3 regions of the Enterococcus spodopteracolus genome follow, and region 3 is predicted to be linked to each of the others. Evidence: riboswitches for the same ligand, from Rfam matches in the RefSeq annotation. Region 3 holds a riboswitch; each other region holds the start of a gene.
The links. A riboswitch is a leader RNA that binds a small molecule or an ion and turns the genes downstream of it on or off. The one in region 3 is predicted to bind magnesium.
Positions count from the first base shown of each region.

Region 1 (6,729 bases), on a different contig from region 3:
CCATACCACCGACCATAACCTGAAATATTATTGGTTACTTTTCCACCAATATTCCCGTAGATGACACCACCATAAAAGGTACTTAATTGAAACCCTGTTGCACTATTTGTAACCCCGATAGTTGTAGATACAGTTCCCGTAACATTTGCTGTATTTGTCGGACTGGTTCCATTTCCACCACCGTACAAATTCGTGATTCGTCCACCCGTATTATTGATAATCGTAGAGACGTTTCCATCAACGGTACCAATATTAGCTCCTCCTGCTAATGTATTGATTCCCCCATTATTCGTATTGTTGATAACGATACTCGTATTCCCTTTCAGCGTGCCACCATTTTGATTACCACCAAAGATATTCCATGTATAAGAACCTGTCGTATTGATGGTGATTACCGGATTCCCTACGACATCTCCTGAATTTGTTCCACCATAAATTGAAATACCGTTACCGTTTGCTCCCCCATTCAAATTCAAGCTGTGCCCATTCATATAGAAATAAGAGCCGGTATAGCTAATATTTCGTAAAGTAATCGTTGAACCAAAGTAAGCATTCGCTGTAAAAGCAAGTGTTTTTGCACCAGATGGTACCGTTAAATCTTGTGTGATTGGATCATCTGAATGGCCGGTGATCACTAGTTTATTTACTTTATCTTTTAATGAGGCAAACGTAGCGTTAGTTGCATCGACCGTACTTGGAATATTGTTAGCGACTGTTGCAGCTGTTAATGTGACGTTTGATCCAATATACATGACGTAATCTTGCATATTGCCCGTATGATACAAATCATTTAATGCCGCTTTTACTCCGGCATCTGATGCAGCATATGTTTGGTAAGCTTGCGTGCTATCTGTGGGATTTGGTACAACAAGTACTTTCGTCTTATCCGCTGTAGCAATCGTATCTTTGATCGAAGCATCTATACTTCTCAAAGAGCGGAATGCCTGTTGTTTAAATACTGCTTTTAGTTGTAGATCCTTCGTCACTGTTAATTGGCTGATTTCTTCATTCGTATAGAGTTTGCCTTCAACTTCCCAACCGTTCAATGATTGCTCGTTCACAAAACTCGGGATATCACTACTTGCTAATTTTTCGTTTTCTTTAACTTTCAGTTCTTTAACTTCTGCTCCTGATTCGAATAAATGAGTGCTATCTGTCATAAAAGTTAAAGTAAAGTGTTTTTCTTCAGTCGTCGATTCTTGTGTCTGCGCCTCTGACTGTTTCACCTCCTCTTTTACTGATTCTGTTGTCTGTGTGACTGTCTCTTTACTTTGCATGGATGGATCATTCGACTCTTCTGTTTGAGTTGTAGGTGATTGAGTGACTGAGTCATTTTCAGTATCCACTGCCTGTACGACGGTTGACAACGGAGAAGTTATTCCTGAAAAAAGAAGCATTGCGACAACACACATAACAAATTTTTTTTTCATCTTATCTTCCCTTCTGCTTCATACAACAAAATTAACTTATTGATAATTATTATTGCTTGATTCTTTTTGTATTGTATAATGTTAAATCCAGTTATTTTTAAAAAAAATTTCTTTATTACTGAAAAACGTTTAATTTTTATTAGAGCATATTATTTGACTTTTAAAAATAACAAGTGATTTCTTAAAATTCAATTGAAAGTAAAAAAGAGCTGGTATATCAACGTTAATTATGTGTTACTAATTCGCTTTATCGACTATTTTCTGCTTATTTAATTTTCTAACATGAAAAAAAAATGAAATTTTCATGAATTATAATATAGTAAAGAACCTGTCATTTTTTTTAACGGCTATTTTTTCGAGTGCGTTTTGTTGTTTTTTTATTTCGAGTTTTGCATTATAATCTTATTTTTTGTTTATACTCATCGAATGATCATGCGTAATCCCTTCAAAAATGAATACATCCTATTTCCAAACACCATTTATCATAAATAAACCATCATTCATAAAAATTTGTAAAATACAATTTTTCATGAATGATGGCTTATTTTGTTTGGACACTTACGTTTCGACCTTAAATGATCAATTTTAGACTCCACTATTTTCAACTCAAACCTTTGTAACAAATATTTTATCTACCTGTCTCAACATTATTAGCTACCGATCTAAACAAACAGCTATTTTTATAAACGATAGTGCAATTATTCGTGACCGTGACCCCAACTACTCTCACTAATAATTATTTATTCAATTAAATCTATTTAGAGTAACTACGACAATATATCATTCCCACTTCTATTGAAGCTTCGATTCCCCACATACTCTTATGATCGTGTTTATCAAGAGTATTTCCCCGTTGGATTATTTCAATTGATCTTCCTTCGCCCCCTTATCTCGTTACAAGTAAAGGCATGACACAAATAATCCATTTGATTCAATGTTTGATCTTGTTGCTATATCAATGGTTTATGGCTATTTTACGTTTTTAAATCAAGCATTTTGTTCCTTCATTGAATCGTTGATTTTCTTCGTTTAAACAATACAATAACCAACAACAGATAATAATAGATTGCTTTTCCACAATCGTTCAAATATATTGTATAACGCTTGTTTCCGTTATATTTAAATATAACTTCTGAGAACGCTCGACTTTTGTACTAACCCAAATAAAAAATAGATTAGGCATTTACACTACCTAATCTATCAGTATTTGATTATTGATGTTACTATGCAATGATTCGCAAAAATTTTATAGTATAAGTGAATCATGCAAATGATTCATGATTTTTTATTGAAATCGTATCCGAAGGATGCTCAAATCCCTCGTACTAAAGTGCAGAAAAGACTTTCTCTTACAATAGTTCGCCAAATTTATTGATATAGATTTTTTTCATGAATGTAACTAATCCTAAATAAGCGATAACTGTCACGATCAACCAAATCCAATAGTTACCAGGTAATGGTAACAATCCTAGTTCTTCACCAAAATTAGTAAAGGGGAGAACAGAACCTACTAGAATACCTAATGTTGTAATTGAAAACATAATAAAAGTGGCATTACTTTGCAAGAAAGGCACTTTAGGTGTCCGTAACGCATGTAACACTAAGGTTTGCGTCCATAAAGATTCAACAAACCAACCAGCATGGAACAATGCGATAAATAGAACTTGTTGTGAGCCAGTCAATGTATGGTAACTCCCACCAACTACTGCTGGACAAATCACAAAGTACATCAATAGATAGGTCGTGATGTCAAAAACGGAACTCGTTGGTCCGAAGTACACCATAAATTTGCCAATACTTGATGCTTCCCATTTTTTTGGTTCATGTAAATATTCTTTATCCATTCTATCCCATGGCAAAGAGATACAAGATACATCATAAATCAAATTTAAAAATAAAATTTGTAACGGTAGCATAGGTAAAAATGGAAGGAATGTACTAGCTACCAAGACAGAAAACATATTGCCAAAGTTTGAACTAGCTGTCGCTTTGATGTATTTCATAATATTGCCGAAAGTCTCTCTACCTGACAATAATCCTTTTTCTAAAATCATCAAATCTTTTTCTAACAAGATAACATCCGCTGATTCTTTCGCAATATCTACTGCTGTATCTACTGAAATACCGATATCTGCTACTTTCATTGCTGGTGCATCGTTGATGCCATCGCCTAAAAAGCCTACTGTGTGACCATTGTTACGTAAGGCAGTGGTTAATCGTGCTTTTTGTTGTGGATTCAATTTGACAAAGACATCATGTGCCTCAGCAACTTTTCCTAATTCCTTATCAGACATCTCAGCGATTTTCTCGCCAGTGATCAATTCATTAATTTGTAAGCCTACTTGTCGGCAAACAGAGCGTGTGACCAACTCGTTGTCACCAGTCAATACTTTGACAGCAACACCATGATCTTTCAAAGCTTTCAAGGCTTGTTTGGTTGTTTCTTTTGGTGGATCAAGGAAAGCAAGATAGCCAATCAAGACCATTTCTGACTCATCTTTTACTGAAAATTCTCCAACCACACTTGGATTCGTTTTTTGCGCGACACCGATCACACGCAAACCATCTTCATTCAAGTCCTTCACTTTCGCCAAAACTGTTTCTCTTTGTTCAGTAGTCAATGGTTTGACTTCACCGCCAAGGTCGATGTATGAAGAGATACTTAACATTTCTTCGATCGCACCCTTTGTGATCATTTGCGTTTTTCCAGCTGGGTCAGCCACCACGACACTCATTCTTCTACGTTCAAAATCAAAGGGGATCTCATCTACTTTTTGATAACGAATCTTCTCTGTATCTAACGTCTCAACTGCTTCGTCGATAATGGCAACATCTAAAAGATTTTTTAATCCAGTTTGGTAGTAACTATTCAAGTACGCATGGCGCAATACTCGGTCATTTTCTTTTCCTTCACAATCCATGTGATATTCTAAAATAATCTTATCTTGAGTCAATGTACCTGTTTTGTCTGTACAAAGGACATCGATCGCACCAAAATTTTGAATGGCGTTCAAATTTTTGATGACTGTTCCTTTTTTCGCCATAGCACTGGCACCTTTGACCAGATTTGTTGTAACGATCATCGGTAGCATTTCTGGCGTTAATCCAACAGCGACTGATAAGCCAAACAAGAATGCTTCTAACCAATCACCTTTTGTGAATCCATTGATAACGATCACAGTTGGTGCCATCAATGCCATAAATTTGATTAACAACATTGATGTTTTTTGGATGCCTAATTCAAAGCTTGTTTTTACAGGTTTTTGTGACAAGTTTTGTGCCACATGTCCAAACATCGTGTCATTTCCAACAGAGATGATGATACCTTCTGCACTACCACTAATCACATTACTTCCCATGAATGCAATATTTTCATAACTCGTTTCACTTTGTGTTCTTCCAGAGCACACAGTTGCATGCTTTTCAACAGGATAGCTTTCACCCGTTAATGCCGCTTGTGAGATAAATAAATCTTTGGCAGAGAGCAACCGCATGTCTGCTGGGATCATATCACCAGCTGACAAACGAACTTGATCGCCACAAACGATCTCTTCCATAGGAATTTCTTTGTATCCACCATCTCGTTTTACGGCAGCTGTTACTTTCACCAATGATTTCAACTTTTCAGCAGCTTGGTTCGAACGTACGGATTGGATCAAGGTCATCGTGCCACTGACTAACACCATGGCAAAAATAATGATTACACCAAACAAATCTTTATCTGCTGGAGCAGCTAATAGATACTCGGTGATAAAAGAAATAATTCCTAAAGCAATCAATACTAATGTAAAAGGGGTGATAAACGCCTTGATCACTTCCACAATAAACGGCGTTTTCTTTCCATATGAAATACTGTTATTTCCATAAGCTTCTCTTAAATTTTCAACTTGTTCTGAAGACAAGCCTTTTTGTGTTGTTTGAAATAAGTCAAATAACTGTTGCTTATTTTTACTAGCAAAACCAGCGTAGACTTGTTTTGTTTCTTTCTTTTTTTCCATCTCATGTTCCTCCTTTGATCTTACCAAACACACACTGATATCTGCTGTGCGCTTGATCGTTTATCTAATCAACGGAGACAGAGTGTTTCAAAGGCGCTGAGAACAGATAGATAATAGTCTCAACATACCAACGCTTTGTCTCCTTGTACACCGGACTTTCATCCATTTGTTCTCATCTCCTTTCGTTTACTTAAATTACTTTCTTGGCCGACTACTGGATACTTCAACTTCCCAACTTGATCACCCTCTAACACCTTTTTATTTGAAAAAACAGATCGGTGAGAAACAAAAAACCTTTCGCCAAAACTCAGCGAAAGGTCAAAAAAGTGCACAAAAAAAAGCATGGATGATCTACTCGTTGAGTTTTGGCACTATACAACGTAAAAAGCAAAAGAGCTTTTAGCTACCTTATGAAAAGCCTTATCTCGACAATTCCTGTTCTACCCATTGGCGTCTCTCGACATTTTTGGGCAGTAGCCTATGTTTGTATAGGAGCCTCACCTAACAAATCTTATTCAGTTTTTCCTCACCTAATGTAACAACTATTGGCTGGAATGTCAAACACATTTTCAAAAAAATTGAAACTATATGGGATTCGTTTGTCATGTTTTCTTTCTCTAGGTATAATGAACTTATCACAACAGATCGGAGTGAAGGATATGGAACGTACACTTGTTATTATCAAACCTGATGGGGTAAGACGTCATTTGATTGGCCGAATCATCCAGCGTTTTGAAGAAAAAGGATTCGCAATCGCTGAAATGAAATTCGCGACGATGACTGAAAAACTAGCAAAAGAACACTATCAACATCTATCTAATCGAAGCTTTTTCGATGACTTGATCGACTATATGACTTCTGGTCCAGTCGTCTATCTGGTATTAACAGGTGAAGATGTGATCGATCTCGTACGCAAAATGGTCGGTGCAACAAAAGCAGCGGATGCTGTTCCTGGGACGATCCGAGGCGATTTTGCCTTACCTGGTACAGAAAATATCATTCACGCTTCGGATTCACGAGATGCAGCCAATACTGAGATCACACGTTTCTTTCCGCCATTCGATACAAAGAAAGTAGAAGCTGCGAAAAAATGATTTTTTTGCTCACTGACTTTTTGAGTGCATAAATTTTTGATTATCTTATTGATCTGCCAGTCCTTCGGTTCGAGGTCATGCTCCACACGTTTAGTGAGAGGATTGACTCAATACTAGAGGGACTGGTTTTCCTTTTGTATTAAGTCAATGCCCACTAAATAGCCGCTTTCACCAAATCTCTAGCGTTGTGCTTGGATAGACAATAGT
Region 1 is NZ_JARJHD010000001.1:312,942-319,670, reverse strand. It holds gene P3R27_RS01470 (beta strand repeat-containing protein) at 1-1,430, opposite strand, end outside; gene mgtA (magnesium-translocating P-type ATPase) at 2,780-5,428, opposite strand; M-box (ykoK) riboswitch at 5,772-5,944, opposite strand; gene ndk (nucleoside-diphosphate kinase) at 6,088-6,522, shown strand; gene P3R27_RS01455 (helix-turn-helix domain-containing protein) at 6,702-6,729, opposite strand, start outside.
Region 1: another riboswitch for magnesium. It lies ahead of mgtA (magnesium-translocating P-type ATPase); the one in region 3 lies ahead of mgtE (magnesium transporter).

Region 2 (6,729 bases), on a different contig from region 3:
AAAGTCATAAATATCTTCTGTTAAAAAGACACTGTGGTCTTCAAGAGAAAGAATCCGAGGGTTTTGTGTGATCATCATAGCGACCGCACCTACACCTTGAGTCACTTCACCACCGCTTGCTAGACCGTAGCGGGCGATATCGCTCGCAATCACTAAGACTTTACGATCTGGATGATTTTTGACATATTCTTTTGCCATGTGCAAAGCTGCTGTTCCCCCATAACAAGCTTCTTTTACTTCGAATGAACGAGCAAAAGGTTGAACTTTTAACAAATGATGGATGATCACAGCACTTGCCTTTGATTGGTCGATGCCTGATTCGGTACCCACAATGACCATATCGATTTTCTCACGATCTTCTTCTGTGATGATTTTACTCGCTGCATTTGCTCCTAGCGTGACGATGTCTTCATAAACTTGATTGACAGCCATCTGATCTTGACCGATCCCAATATGGTATTTGGCAGGATCATCTCCACGTCTGTTTGCTAATTCAGTCATATCTAAAAATAAATTAGGAATAAAAAAGGAAAGACGATCAATCCCTATTTTCATTTCAACACCTCTTTACTCATGATAAAAAACTTACTTTATTAAAGTATCACAAAATCGCTAAAAGAAATACAAAAAAGCTAATTTTTAAGGATTTGTAAAAAAATATAACGCTTTTTTTAAAAGGTGTATGTTATATTTGTATTTCCGGTAAAGAATGGTATATTTTTGTAGGAGATACTTGACAGTTAGAAGATGATCAACTGTCCGTCTTTTATACAATTTAATAAGAAGTGTATTTTAATTTTTACGAAACCATTCACATTGTTCTATCCATTTGATATAGACAAACGTTTTGGAGAATGTCTCGTCGGTTACAGCGTGACATTTTTCGCAAATATAAGAGAAATAAGGAGGGAATCCGTTTGCGCAAAAGATTGTAACACCTATAAATCCGTCGCGTTTTTTATCATACGTGGATGAGTAAATTTATAGACTTTGGCAACGGGTGGCTTAACTTGAAGGAAGTCGTTATTATAGATGCTGCACGAACACCGATTGGAAAGTATCGTGGTAGCTTAAGCAGTTATTCTGCTGTTGAGTTGGGAACATTCATTACAACAGAAATCCTTGAACGAACAGGGATAAATAAAGAAGCAATCAATCAAGTCATTTTTGGAAATGTGCTTCAAGCAGGGAATGGGCAAAATGTTGCACGACAGATTGCGATCAATAGCGGAATCCCCGTAAGTGTTCCGGCAATGACAATCAATGAAGTTTGTGGATCTGGGATGAAATCAGTGATCCTTGCGCGTCAACAGATCCAACTAGGTGAAGCGGATCTGATCATAGCCGGTGGTGTGGAAAGCATGACTAGAGCGCCGATGATCCAAGTGAGCGATCCAGAAAACGAGAAAATCGAAGAAATCTCAAGTATGGTCAATGATGGATTAACCGATGCATTTTCCAATACTCATATGGGACTGACAGCAGAAAATGTGGCAAAACAATTTTCTGTGACGAGAGCAGAGCAAGATCAATATGCACTGGCTTCACAATTAAAAGCAGCTAAAGCCAGCGAGTCAGGGATCTTCAAGGAAGAAATCATTCCAATTTCACGTAATGAAGAAGTATTTGCAACGGATGAAGCGGTGCGAGGAAATAGTACATTAGAAAAATTAAGCACCTTACGGACGGTTTTTGCGGAGGACGGCACAGTTACTGCTGGAAATGCTTCACCTTTGAACGATGGCGGCTCTGTACTGATCTTAGCGTCTAAAGACTATGCCATTGCTCACGACTTACCGTATTTAGCTACGATCAAAGGAGTCTCTGAAGTTGGTATCGATCCAAGTATCATGGGGGTAGCTCCAATCAAAGCAATCAATACCTTGATGGAGAAAACAGAGCTTTCCTTGGACGACATCGATCTATTTGAAATCAACGAAGCGTTTGCTGCGTCATCGATCGTTGTGAATCGTGAATTGAACCTCTCGTCAGAGAAAGTCAATATTTATGGTGGTGCGATTGCGTTAGGCCATCCAATTGGTGCTAGTGGCGCTCGTATCTTGACTACTTTAGGCTATGCGTTAAGAAGGCAGCATCAACGATACGGAGTAGCTTCATTATGTATTGGTGGCGGTCTTGGATTAGCTGTTCTTTTGGAAGCTAATTTGCAAGAAACTGGTGATAACGAAAAAAAAAAGTTTTATGAACTAACGCCAGAACAACGTAGACAGCGATTAGTTCAAGAAAAAGTGATTTCTCAAGCAGAAGCAACAGGTTTTAAAGAATCTGTTTTAACAGAAGATATCGCCAACCATTTGATTGAAAATCAAATCAGCCAAGTAGAGATCCCATTAGGTGTCGCATTGAATTTTCAAGTGAACGGTCAAAAAAAATGGATTCCTATGGCAACGGAAGAACCTTCTGTAATTGCTGCAGCTAGCAATGGCGCAAAAATATGTGGCGATATCAGCGTTCAGATACCGCAACGATTGATGCGTGGGCAAATCGTCTTGACTGGTCGTTGTGATTATCGAAAAGTCAAAGAAGTCATTGAAGAAAGAAAACCAGAATTGGTCACTTGTGCAAACGAAAGCTATCCTTCGATCGTCAAGCGTGGTGGAGGTGTCCGAGAAATTTCTACTCGAGAATTTATGGGGAGCGAGCACGCCTATCTTTCACTTGATTTTTTAGTGGATGTCAAAGATGCGATGGGTGCGAATATCATCAACTCGATTTTGGAGGGAGTTGCGGTTCGTATCAAAGAATGGTTCCCTGAAGAGGAAATCTTGTTCAGTATCTTGAGTAATCTGGCGACGGAATCTTTAGCGATCGCGACTTGTATGATTCCTTTTGAGCGATTGGCAAAGGACAAAGAAACAGGTCAGCAGGTTGCTGAAAAGATTCGTCAAGCGAGTGAATATGCAAAGTTGGATCCTTATCGGGCAACGACCCACAATAAAGGAATCATGAATGGTATCGAAGCGATCATCTTAGCCACAGGAAATGATACACGTGCAGCCGCAGCGGCTATCCATGCTTATGCTGCTCGAAATGGTAGTTACCAAGGGTTGACTGACTGGCAAATCAAGGAAGATCATTTGGTAGGGAAATTGACGGTTCCTTTAGCTGTTGCGATAGTAGGGGGCGCTTCCCGAGTCTTACCGAAAGCGAAAGCTTCTTTAGATATGTTGGCAATTGATTCTGCACAAGAATTGGCACAAGTGATTGCAGCTGTTGGTTTAGCACAAAACTTGGCGGCACTGCGTGCACTTGTTAGTGACGGTATCCAAAAAGGACATATGTCCTTACAAGCGAGAGCATTGGCAATCACAGTTGGTGCCAAAGGGGACGAAATCGAGGGAGTTGCCGCAAAGCTTAGGGAATCAGGAACGATCAACCAACAAAGCGCACTAGCTGCCTTAGAAGCTATCCAGGCAAGCAAAAACTAGGAATAATTTGCGAAATGGTCATAGTAGCTGAGTGAAAATGACAAATAATTTTCACTATTATAACATTTCTCTCGAAACACATAAAAAAATGCCTATGCTAAGTATGAAGGATCTATAATCTAAAATTTATTTTTTTCATAAGAGGCCATCACGTCTTTTTATGCTATTTTCATTTTTTGTGAGGTTGTATAATATGTAAAAAAACGTAACAGACCTTGTCGATTAAAGGTTTTCTGTTACGTTTTTTTACATACTCTGATCTAAAAAATATAGAACGTATATTATTAAATTTTAAAAATAATTTATATAACATTAAAAAAAGCTAAAGTTTTTTAAGCTTATTTGAGGTTCTCTTGTGAATAAATAATCTAACAGGTATACTTTTCCTCAAATAGAATAACTTGTTAGGCGAGACTCCTAAACAAACATAGGCTATTGCGCAGAAACGTCGAAAGACGCCAATGTGTAAAACAGGAATTGTCGGATTAAGGCTCTTCATAAGATAGCTAAGAGAAATCTTTACGTTGTTTAGTGTCAAAACTCACACGATGAGACTGAAAAGCCAATCGTTTTTTTCGTTTGGCTTTTTTTATTCAAGATGGGTAAGTGACGTATCTCCGCTGTAACACAAAGGAGAAATATAGGATGGGTGTAAAAGACATAAGAAAAATAGATTTGTATTTGCTCGTACCATATCTGTTGATCAGTGTAATAGGATTATTGATGATCTATAGTGCGAGTACATTCCGTTTGATGTCATTCAATCAAAGTACAAATCAACTTTTAGTTCGACAAATGGTATTTGTAGCACTTAGTTGGGCAATGATTTTTTTCATTTACCGAGTGAAACCTGCATTTATACTCAATCATCGAATCGTAAAAATAATGATGGGAATCGGTATCGTGGGGCTGATCTTGACAAAGGTACCTGGGATTGGTGTCAATATCAGTGGCGCGCAAAGATGGATCTCAATTGCAGGTTTTCAATTTCAACCTGCTGAAATTGTCAATGTCGGTATGATTTTTTATTTAGCTTATTATTTTAGAAAACCCAAGCAATCATTGAATGAATTAAAAAAACCCTTTTTTATCATCGCTTTATGTTCTCTACTGATTTTATTCCAACCAAAAGTAGCTGGTGCGATCTTATTGATCATCTTAGCTGCAATCATGATCACGACTGTTCAATTACCAGTTCGCTATATTTTATTGTTTTTTGCAGGACTGTTCAGTCTCTTTTTGTTCCTTGGCGGCATCATTTATTTACTAGGGCAAAATGACCTATTACCAAGTATTTTTGCTCATACTTATGATCGCTTGAGCATTGCTTTTAATCCTTTTTTAGATCCTTATGGAAAAGGATTTCAGATGAGCCAATCTTATTATGCAATGTACAACGGTGGGCTTTTTGGATTAGGGCTGGGAAATAGTATTACCAAAAAGGGCTATTTACCAGTAGCCGAGACTGATTTTATTTTTTCGATTATTTTAGAAGAGTTAGGGCTGATCGTGGGCTTACTAATTCTAGCAATGGTATTTTCGATTATTTTGCGCTTATTTGTCTTGAGTGCGAATGAGCCAAATCAGCAAATCGGGTTGATTTATTTGGGAACAGGGATGCTGTTATTGCTACAGACAAGTATCAATATTGCAAGTATCAGTGGCATGATCCCAATGACAGGTATTCCGCTTCCTTTTATTAGTTATGGAGGATCAAGTTATTTGATTTTATCCATGCTTTTGGGCGTTTGCCTGAAATTGTCCTCACGAGGTAAGCAAAATGAAATTTAAAATAAATGAATTCAACTATGCATTATTTTTACCAATCTTTCTTTTATATTTATTAAGTGTCGGTGTGCAATATGGGGCAGCGGTTTATGACCAAGTTCCAGTCCGAGGAGTCGTGCTTCGACAAATCGTGTTTTGCTTGATGTCGGTCGGACTGTTGTTTCTAACACAACGAGTTAAAACAGTCGTATTGTTGAGATATTCTCCTTATCTTTATGGTTTTTCACTTTTTGTGATGGGTCTGTTGTATCAGTTTTATGATCCGGTGATGTTTCAACTCACAGGCACCAAACGTTGGCTTAGAATTGGCAGCTTTTCATTTCAACCTTCTGAATTAGTGAAACTCACCTTTATCTTAGTGGTGGTTTATTTGACCTTGATTTATGAGCAAAAGGTGAAGCAACGAACCGTTAAAACTGATTTATTTTATGTAGGAAAGATATTACTGGTTAGTTTACCGACCTTTTTATTGATGTACATGCAAAAAGATTTTGGAACAAGTTTGGTTTTTGTCATATGCTTGGGGGCATTATTCATGATCGCTGGGGTACATTGGAAGATCATGACGGCAATAACCTCGATTTTAGTTATTCTCGGGGCCATTTTGATTGCTTTAGTTTTTACTGAATACGGACACCAGATTTTATATCGTCTGAATTTTAAGACTTATCAGTTAGATCGAGTACGCGCATGGGTTGATCCATTTGCATATAGCCAATCGATTGGTTATCAACAATCACAAAGTTTACTTTCTATCGGGGCAGGTGGGTTTAGTGGCAGGGCTGAATCAATCAATCCTATCTATGTGCCCGTTCGTGAATCAGATATGGTCTTTACAGTGATTGCTGAAACATTTGGCTTTTTAGGAAGTGTTTCTGTGCTCTTTTTATATTTTTATCTTTTTTACCAAATCATTTATAGTGCAATCGAAACAAATAATAAAGGAAATGTGTATTTTGCGATTGTCTTCGTATTTGGTTTGTTATTCCAAGTGTTTGAAAATATTGGAGCTGCGATCGGTCTACTCCCATTAACAGGGATTCCTTTACCATTTTTAAGTCAAGGAGGAACTTCCCTCTTGGTTATTGGCTGTGGTTTAGGCATTATTTTAGGATTTAAAAAGTATGAATGAGAAGTAGAAGGGAAGTTATTATGAAACAGATGCCAAAAGGAACATTGGTGGTAGCATTCGTATCATTTGTCTTATTGACGACTTTAACCACACTAGTTATGACAGAAAACACCTTATTCAACCAACTCGATTTAGCCATTTATCAACAGGAGCGATTAATCGAATTCCCAGTATTAACAACATTTTTTAGTTATTTTGCAAAGCTAGCAACGATTATTCCTACTTTATTTTTCACAGGATTGCTTGCAATTTTTAGTTGGCGGAAACAGTACCATAAATTAGCCATTTGGCAAGTCTTAATGGTTTTGACAGTTAGTTTGATTGGCTATGTGATGAAACAAGCTATCCAGCGGACACGAC
Region 2 is NZ_JARJHD010000006.1:106,470-113,198, reverse strand. It holds gene P3R27_RS09210 (hydroxymethylglutaryl-CoA synthase) at 1-555, opposite strand, end outside; gene P3R27_RS09205 (hydroxymethylglutaryl-CoA reductase, degradative) at 1,011-3,449, shown strand; M-box (ykoK) riboswitch at 3,843-4,010, shown strand; gene P3R27_RS09200 (FtsW/RodA/SpoVE family cell cycle protein) at 4,095-5,240, shown strand; gene P3R27_RS09195 (FtsW/RodA/SpoVE family cell cycle protein) at 5,230-6,369, shown strand; gene P3R27_RS09190 (phosphatase PAP2/LCP family protein) at 6,390-6,729, shown strand, end outside.
Region 2: another riboswitch for magnesium. It lies ahead of P3R27_RS09200 (FtsW/RodA/SpoVE family cell cycle protein); the one in region 3 lies ahead of mgtE (magnesium transporter).

Region 3 (6,729 bases):
TTATCCGATGAATTGTTAGCTACAACTGAGTTGGATCTTAGTGGTAGAAATATCCAATCATTGGATGGTATCGAATATTTTAAACAGTTAAAAAAACTGGAAGTTCAAAATAATGAGTTAGAACAAGTAGATGTCTCGGCTCTTTCAGAGTTAACATACCTTGATATTTCTAAAAATAAACTGCCAACAATTGATTTATCGATGAATGATCATTTGACTTATTTTAACGGGAAAGAACAATTGATCAATGCAGAAGCATCAAAAGATGATCGTGAATGGGTGATCAATCAAGACAATCTAAAACCGGAATTAAATAAGATCGATATTAACTCAACTAATTGGGAATACAATGGATCCGTTTTTACTACTGTGGAACCTTCGGCACTAAATTATAGTTACCAAGTAGAGTTTTCACAAAAAGCAATTTTAGAAGAAACATCTAATCGCTCACTAGATATCACTGTGGACGTAAAATTTTTAGAACAAAATAGCGTTGAATCAATTATTCCAAAAGAAGAAAAAATAGAAATGGTCCAAGGCGAAACTAAACAACTTGAGTATTCGCTCGTTCCAGAAAATGCTGAGATTATTAATCCAAATTGGGTATCAGTAGACAAAAATATTGTTGATGTGGATGAAAAGGGTCTGGTGACAGCAAAAGCAATAGGTGAAACAGAAGTCTTATTAAAAGATGGCGAGAGAGCATTAGGAAAGTTCAACATCCAAGTAGAAAAAAATAACAATGATTCAATAACCCAAGCGAATCGCCAAGAACAAACGGTGAGCAATCGTGCAGCAGTTGCTAAACCATCCGTCAGTTATCAAACACACGTGCAAACTTACGGTTGGCAAAGTACCGTAGCTGATGGTGCTACTGCAGGTACGATTGGTCAAGGTAAAAGAATCGAAGCCATTAAAATCCAATTACCAAATAATTCATTAAATGGTGATATTGAATATAGTAGTCATGTACGAACGATTGGCTGGCAAAATTATGTGAAAAATGGTGCTACATCAGGAACAACAGATCTTTCTTTACGAACAGAAGCAATTAGGATTCGCTTGACTGGAGAGATAAGTGAACAATATAGCGTCTATTATCGTGTGCACTCAGCTTATTTTGGTTGGTTAGGTTGGGCAAAAGATGGCGAAGATGCAGGTAGTTCAGGATTTGGTTACCAAATGGAAGCTATCCAGATCCAACTAGTCAAAAAAGGAGAAGTTGCCCCAACTCAGAGCACAGCTTTCTATGATAAAGATAAACTCTCTAATCCTAATGTCAATTACCAGACGCACAGTCAGTCAGTCGGGTGGCAATCCTATCAGTCAAATGGTTCAACTGCTGGAACGCTGAATCGTGGATTAAGATTAGAGGCTGTAAAAATAAATGTTTCAGATACACCAATCCCTGGCTCCATTGAATATTCTAGTCATGTGCGTTCTATTGGTTGGCAAAATTATGTGCGAGATGATGCGATTTCCGGAACAACAGATCGTAAACTTCGAACAGAAGCAATTCGAATACGTTTAACTGGTCAGTTAGCAGAACACTATGATGTTTATTATCGTGTGCACTCAGCTTATTTTGGTTGGTTAGGTTGGACAAAAAATAATGGCAATGCAGGAAGTGTAGGATTTGGTTATCAGATGGAAGCTATGGAAGTAAGGCTGGTAGCCAAAGGACAATCTGGACCAGCAGCTAGTACTGCATTTTATGATAAGGATACAATACAAAATCCTAATGTTAATTACCAAACGCATAGTCAATCGATTGGCTGGCAAGGTTATCAAATGAATGGTGCAACTGCGGGAACAGTGGGACGTGGTTTTAGATTAGAAGCATTACGAATGAATATCTCTAGCACACCTATTCCAGGAACAATAGAATATAGTACACACGTCCAATCGATTGGCTGGCAAAACTATGTGAATAATAATGCTCTTTCGGGAACAGAGGGTAGAAAATTACGAGCTGAAGCGATAAGGGTGAGATTAACTGGTCAATTAAGTCAACATTATGATGTCTATTATAGAGTTCATTCTGCGCAACTCGGATGGTTAGATTGGGCCAGAAACGGTCAAAACGCTGGGACGTCCAATGTAGCATTACAAATGGAAGCTATCCAAGTTGTACTAGTTAAAAAAGGAGCACCAGCGCCAGGACCTACGTCAAACCCTTACCAAACCTCAATCAATCATCTATTTGTAATGGGACATGGTGCAGGAGATCCAGGGGCTTCGTATAACGGTATCAACGAGCGAGACTTTACAAGAAATGAACTTATGCCATATTTACAAAAGTGGGCAGGGCGCTTAAAAACAAATCGTATAACCTTTTATGATACAAATGCGGATATGTTCCAAGATACTCGTAGAATGCAGGGTGCGTATACAATTAGTAGTAGTTTTTCTTCTGTAACAGAATTTCATTTAGATGCAGGAGCGATTGGTATTAGTACTGGTGGGCATGTGATTGCGCATCGTAACGGCAACTCGTATACGACACAAAATTATGCCATTGCTAATGTGATCCGCACACATGTAGGTTTATGGGGCGCTGTCCAAAATACCGGTGGTATCAACTTGAGAAGTGATTTATTGAATTTGAATGTACTACATTCTCGTGGTATCCCTTATCGACTAGCGGAACTAGGGTTTATCACCAATACTCGTGATGTAGAAAATATTCGTAGAAACATGGATCAAATTGCTAAAGGGATTGTAGAAGGAGTGACAGGAGAAAGATTGTAAAGTGATCATTTCTGTTTTATCAATTTTTTATCAAATATTAATCCTTTTATTGACAAAAACCAATTTTACCTGTAGGGTTTAATTATAAAAACTTGTTAGGTGAGGCTCCTAAAAGAACACAGGCTACTGCCCTTAAACGTCGAGAGACGCCACAGGGTATAACAGGCAACGTCGGCTTAAGGCGTGCTTAACGTAGCTATCTGGATCATATTTCCAGAATTACGTCTTTTAGTGCTAAAGCTCAGACGAGAAGTTCGTTCAGGTAAACATTGATACCATTTTGATGGGATCTTATGAGACGGCTTCTTTTGGAAGCCGTCTTTTTTATGTACTTCCTGTTTTTCTAAACGAATTTATCCAACAAGTTTATATCGAAAAAACGATGTAACAAAGGAGAATACGAGATGAGAACATTAAATGATACAAATAACTTAGAAACACAATTGAAGATTCTTAATTATCTGGAGCAAAAAAAGCTTGAAGAATTGAAGAACTATTTAGCAACAATCGAAAAAGTGGAATTGATCCAACTATTTGTTAGGCTACCTTTAGATAAGCAAGTACTGGTCTTTCGATTATTATCAAAAGACAAAGCCCTCGAAATCTTTGAAACATTTGAACCGTCTGTCCAACAAGATTTGCTTCGTTCGTTTACGGATGATGGAGTGATTGAATTTGTGAATGAGATGGCCCCAGATGATCGGGTAAGGTTATTTTACGAACTACCAGCAAGTGTGACTAAAAAACTATTGGCAGAGCTTTCTGAAGAAGAGCGAGCAACGACGAATCGATTGATGGGCTATGAACATGAGACGGCCGGACGGATCATGACGACTGAATTTATTTCAATAAAAAAAGAAATGACTGTTGAAGAAGCACTGCATAAAATCAGAAAATTAGCGAAAGAAATGGAAACAATCTATATTTTGTATGTGACAGATATGGCGAAAAAAATTGAAGGAGTACTATCATTAAAGGATCTAGTCATTGCAGAGAGTGATCAACGGATTGAAGAAATCATGATCAAGCACGTCGCTTATGTAACCACAGATACAGACCAGGAAGAAACTGCACGATTGTTACAAGAGTTAGATTTGATCGCTATTCCCGTCGTGGATAAAGAAACACGATTAGTAGGTATTGTTACAGTGGATGACGCCATCGATGTCTTAGAGCAAGAAACGACCGAGGATATGTTCAATGCTGCTGGTTTAGCAGACGTCGCCTCTGTAGAAGCTGATCGTAGTACAGTACTGATTAACGGGAATCTTTGGCAAATCTGGAAAGTCCGGTTGCCTTTCTTAGCGATCACATTGGTTGCAGGGATGTTAGCTGGTCTAGTAATCGATGAGTTTGAACAAACGTTAGAATCAGTGGCTGCTGTTGCTATTTTCATTCCGTTGATCATGGATATGGGTGGAAATGTAGGGACGCAATCATCGACGGTTTTTGTTCGCGGATTATCTTTAGGACACATTGATCTCAACACATTTATCAAGCACTTTTTGAAGGAAACAGGTATTGGGCTAAGTTTAGGAATTGTTGTAGGGATCGTATCTGGAATAGTCGCTTCTGTGTGGCAAGGGATACCATTGTTAGGTGTAGCTGTGGGGATCTCTCTAGTCTTTGCAATGACCTTAGCTGCCGCCCTTGGTTTTTTGATTCCTTTTATCTTATTGAAATTGAATATTGATCAAGCTGCTGGATCTGCACCAATCATTACGTCGATCAAAGACATTGCTGGATTGTTTATTTACTTTATTTCAGTTAACGTATTCTTAGGCTACCTATTGTAGGAATAATTACTGATATAGGCATACTTTTTTAGTAGAAACACCAAGGACTATGCTATGATCAACCATAGTAGCCCTTCTCTTGATCCTCCATTAAAATGAGTCTTTTCCATAAAGAAAAGCAGGGTTGCTTTTGTTTTTAGAGTGGCTTTGCTATACTTGAAATGGAATGGAAAAAGGAGGAGAAAAGTGAAACAGAATTTTGCAATCGTAGGACTTGGACGTTTTGGTGGCAGTATCTGTCGTACGTTAGTCGAAGCTGGTCAAGAAGTTTTAGCCATTGATAGCAGTGAAGACCGAGTGAATGAATATATGAATGTCGCAACACATGCAGTGGTTGCGAATGCACAAGATGAAATGACTTTACGATCTTTAGGAATCAGAAATTTTGATCATGTGATTGTAGCAATTGGAGAAGATATCCAAGCAAGTATTTTAGTGACACTGATGGTCAAAGAAATGGGCGTTCCGAATATCTTAGCCAAAGCACAAAATGAGTATCATGCTCGTGTTCTTGAAAAGATCGGTGCAGATCGCGTTGTTCATCCTGAGAGAGATATGGGGATACGGATCGCACATAATCTTGTTTCTAAAAATATTTTGGATTATTTAGAGCTGTCAGACAAATTCTCGCTCGCTGAGATTCGGGTATCAAATCCCAAGTTCTTTAATAAAACATTAGCAGAACTAAATTTCAGACAGCGATTTGATTTGACTGTGGTAGCCATCCGACGCTTCGATCGTTCTGTCGTAGTGTCACCAGCCGCAGACGAATATGTACGTGAAAATGATAATTTACTTGTTATCGGAGAAACGGAAGATGTAGATATACTTGATGATAAAATGAATCAATAAAAAGGGGCTCATCACATGCAATTAACAATAACGGACAAAGCAAAAGAATGGTTTCAAGCAGAGGTAGATTTACCTGAAAATTATGGTATCCGTTTTTTTGGGAAAGTATATGGCAAAACAGAAGTACATGAGGGATTTTCAATCGGTATGTCTGTGGAGTTACCGGAACGTCCGATGAAGCAAGAAACGATCGATGGTCTATTATTCTTTATTGATGAAGCCGATGATTGGTTCTTCAAAGGATATGATTTGATTGTTGATTATGATCCACAATTAGAGGAACCAACGTATCGTTTCCGAGAAACAACAGATGTATAAGGTGAGAGATAGTCTTTGATTTTTAGGAAAATAAGCCTGACGAACGAAAAGTAAGTTTTACTTACTTTCGGATTGTTAGGCTTTTTTTAGACAGTCAAACGCTGATCCACTTTTACTGTGTTCATTATAGGAAAAAGTCATTCAAGGAATGAAGTGCAACATATTTCATTCTTTTAAGAAATTAAGCTAGACTGATAAGTAGAGAGGATGGGTGTGATGACAAAAAAAATAATTTATTCAGTACGTTCATTTCGTGAAGAATTTATTGAAAAGATCAAAGAAATAGCACCAGAATATTCATTTCAAACGGAAGTAGCATCCGACGAACTTTCTGAAATAGCGATCAGTATCGGTTGGAATGGTGATTATCAAGAGGATATATTCGCTTCTGACAGCTTAAAATGGGTCCAATCGATTTCTGCTGGAGTAGATAATCTTCCATTAAACGAATTCGCTGACAAAGATATCTTACTTTCCAATGCGAGTGGTATCCATGTAGAATCAATCAGCGAGCATACCATGGGCATTATTTTAGGCTATTCTCGTGGATTGTTCCAAGCCCAACGAGCGCAGTTCCATAAAGAGTGGCTAGGGTCAGATATCCATTATCAAGCATTGGCAGATCAAAAATTACTAATTATTGGAACTGGACATATTGGAAAAAAATTGGCACAACATGCAGCTGTATTTGGTTTAGAATGTATCGGCATCAATACATCTGGACATCCAGTAGAAGGATTCAAAGAGACTTATCCATTAGAGAAATTAAAAGAAATCTTACCGAAAGCAACAGTTGTGGTGAATATCTTACCTTTGACAGATCAGACAAAAGGGTTGTTTGACGCAAAAGTATTTGAAGCTTTTGATAAAGAAGCGCTATTCATCAATGTAGGACGTGGGCCTTCCGTAAAAACATCTGATTTAATAGCTGCGTTAGACGATGGACAACTGGCTTTTGCGGCTTTAGATGTGTTTGAAGAAGAACCATTAGCAAAAGATAGTCCATTATGGG
Region 3 is NZ_JARJHD010000004.1:81,753-88,481, reverse strand. It holds gene P3R27_RS07090 (N-acetylmuramoyl-L-alanine amidase) at 1-2,751, shown strand, start outside; M-box (ykoK) riboswitch at 2,836-3,011, shown strand; gene mgtE (magnesium transporter) at 3,156-4,547, shown strand; gene P3R27_RS07080 (potassium channel family protein) at 4,734-5,399, shown strand; gene P3R27_RS07075 (HesB/YadR/YfhF family protein) at 5,415-5,717, shown strand; gene P3R27_RS07070 (phosphoglycerate dehydrogenase) at 5,934-6,729, shown strand, end outside.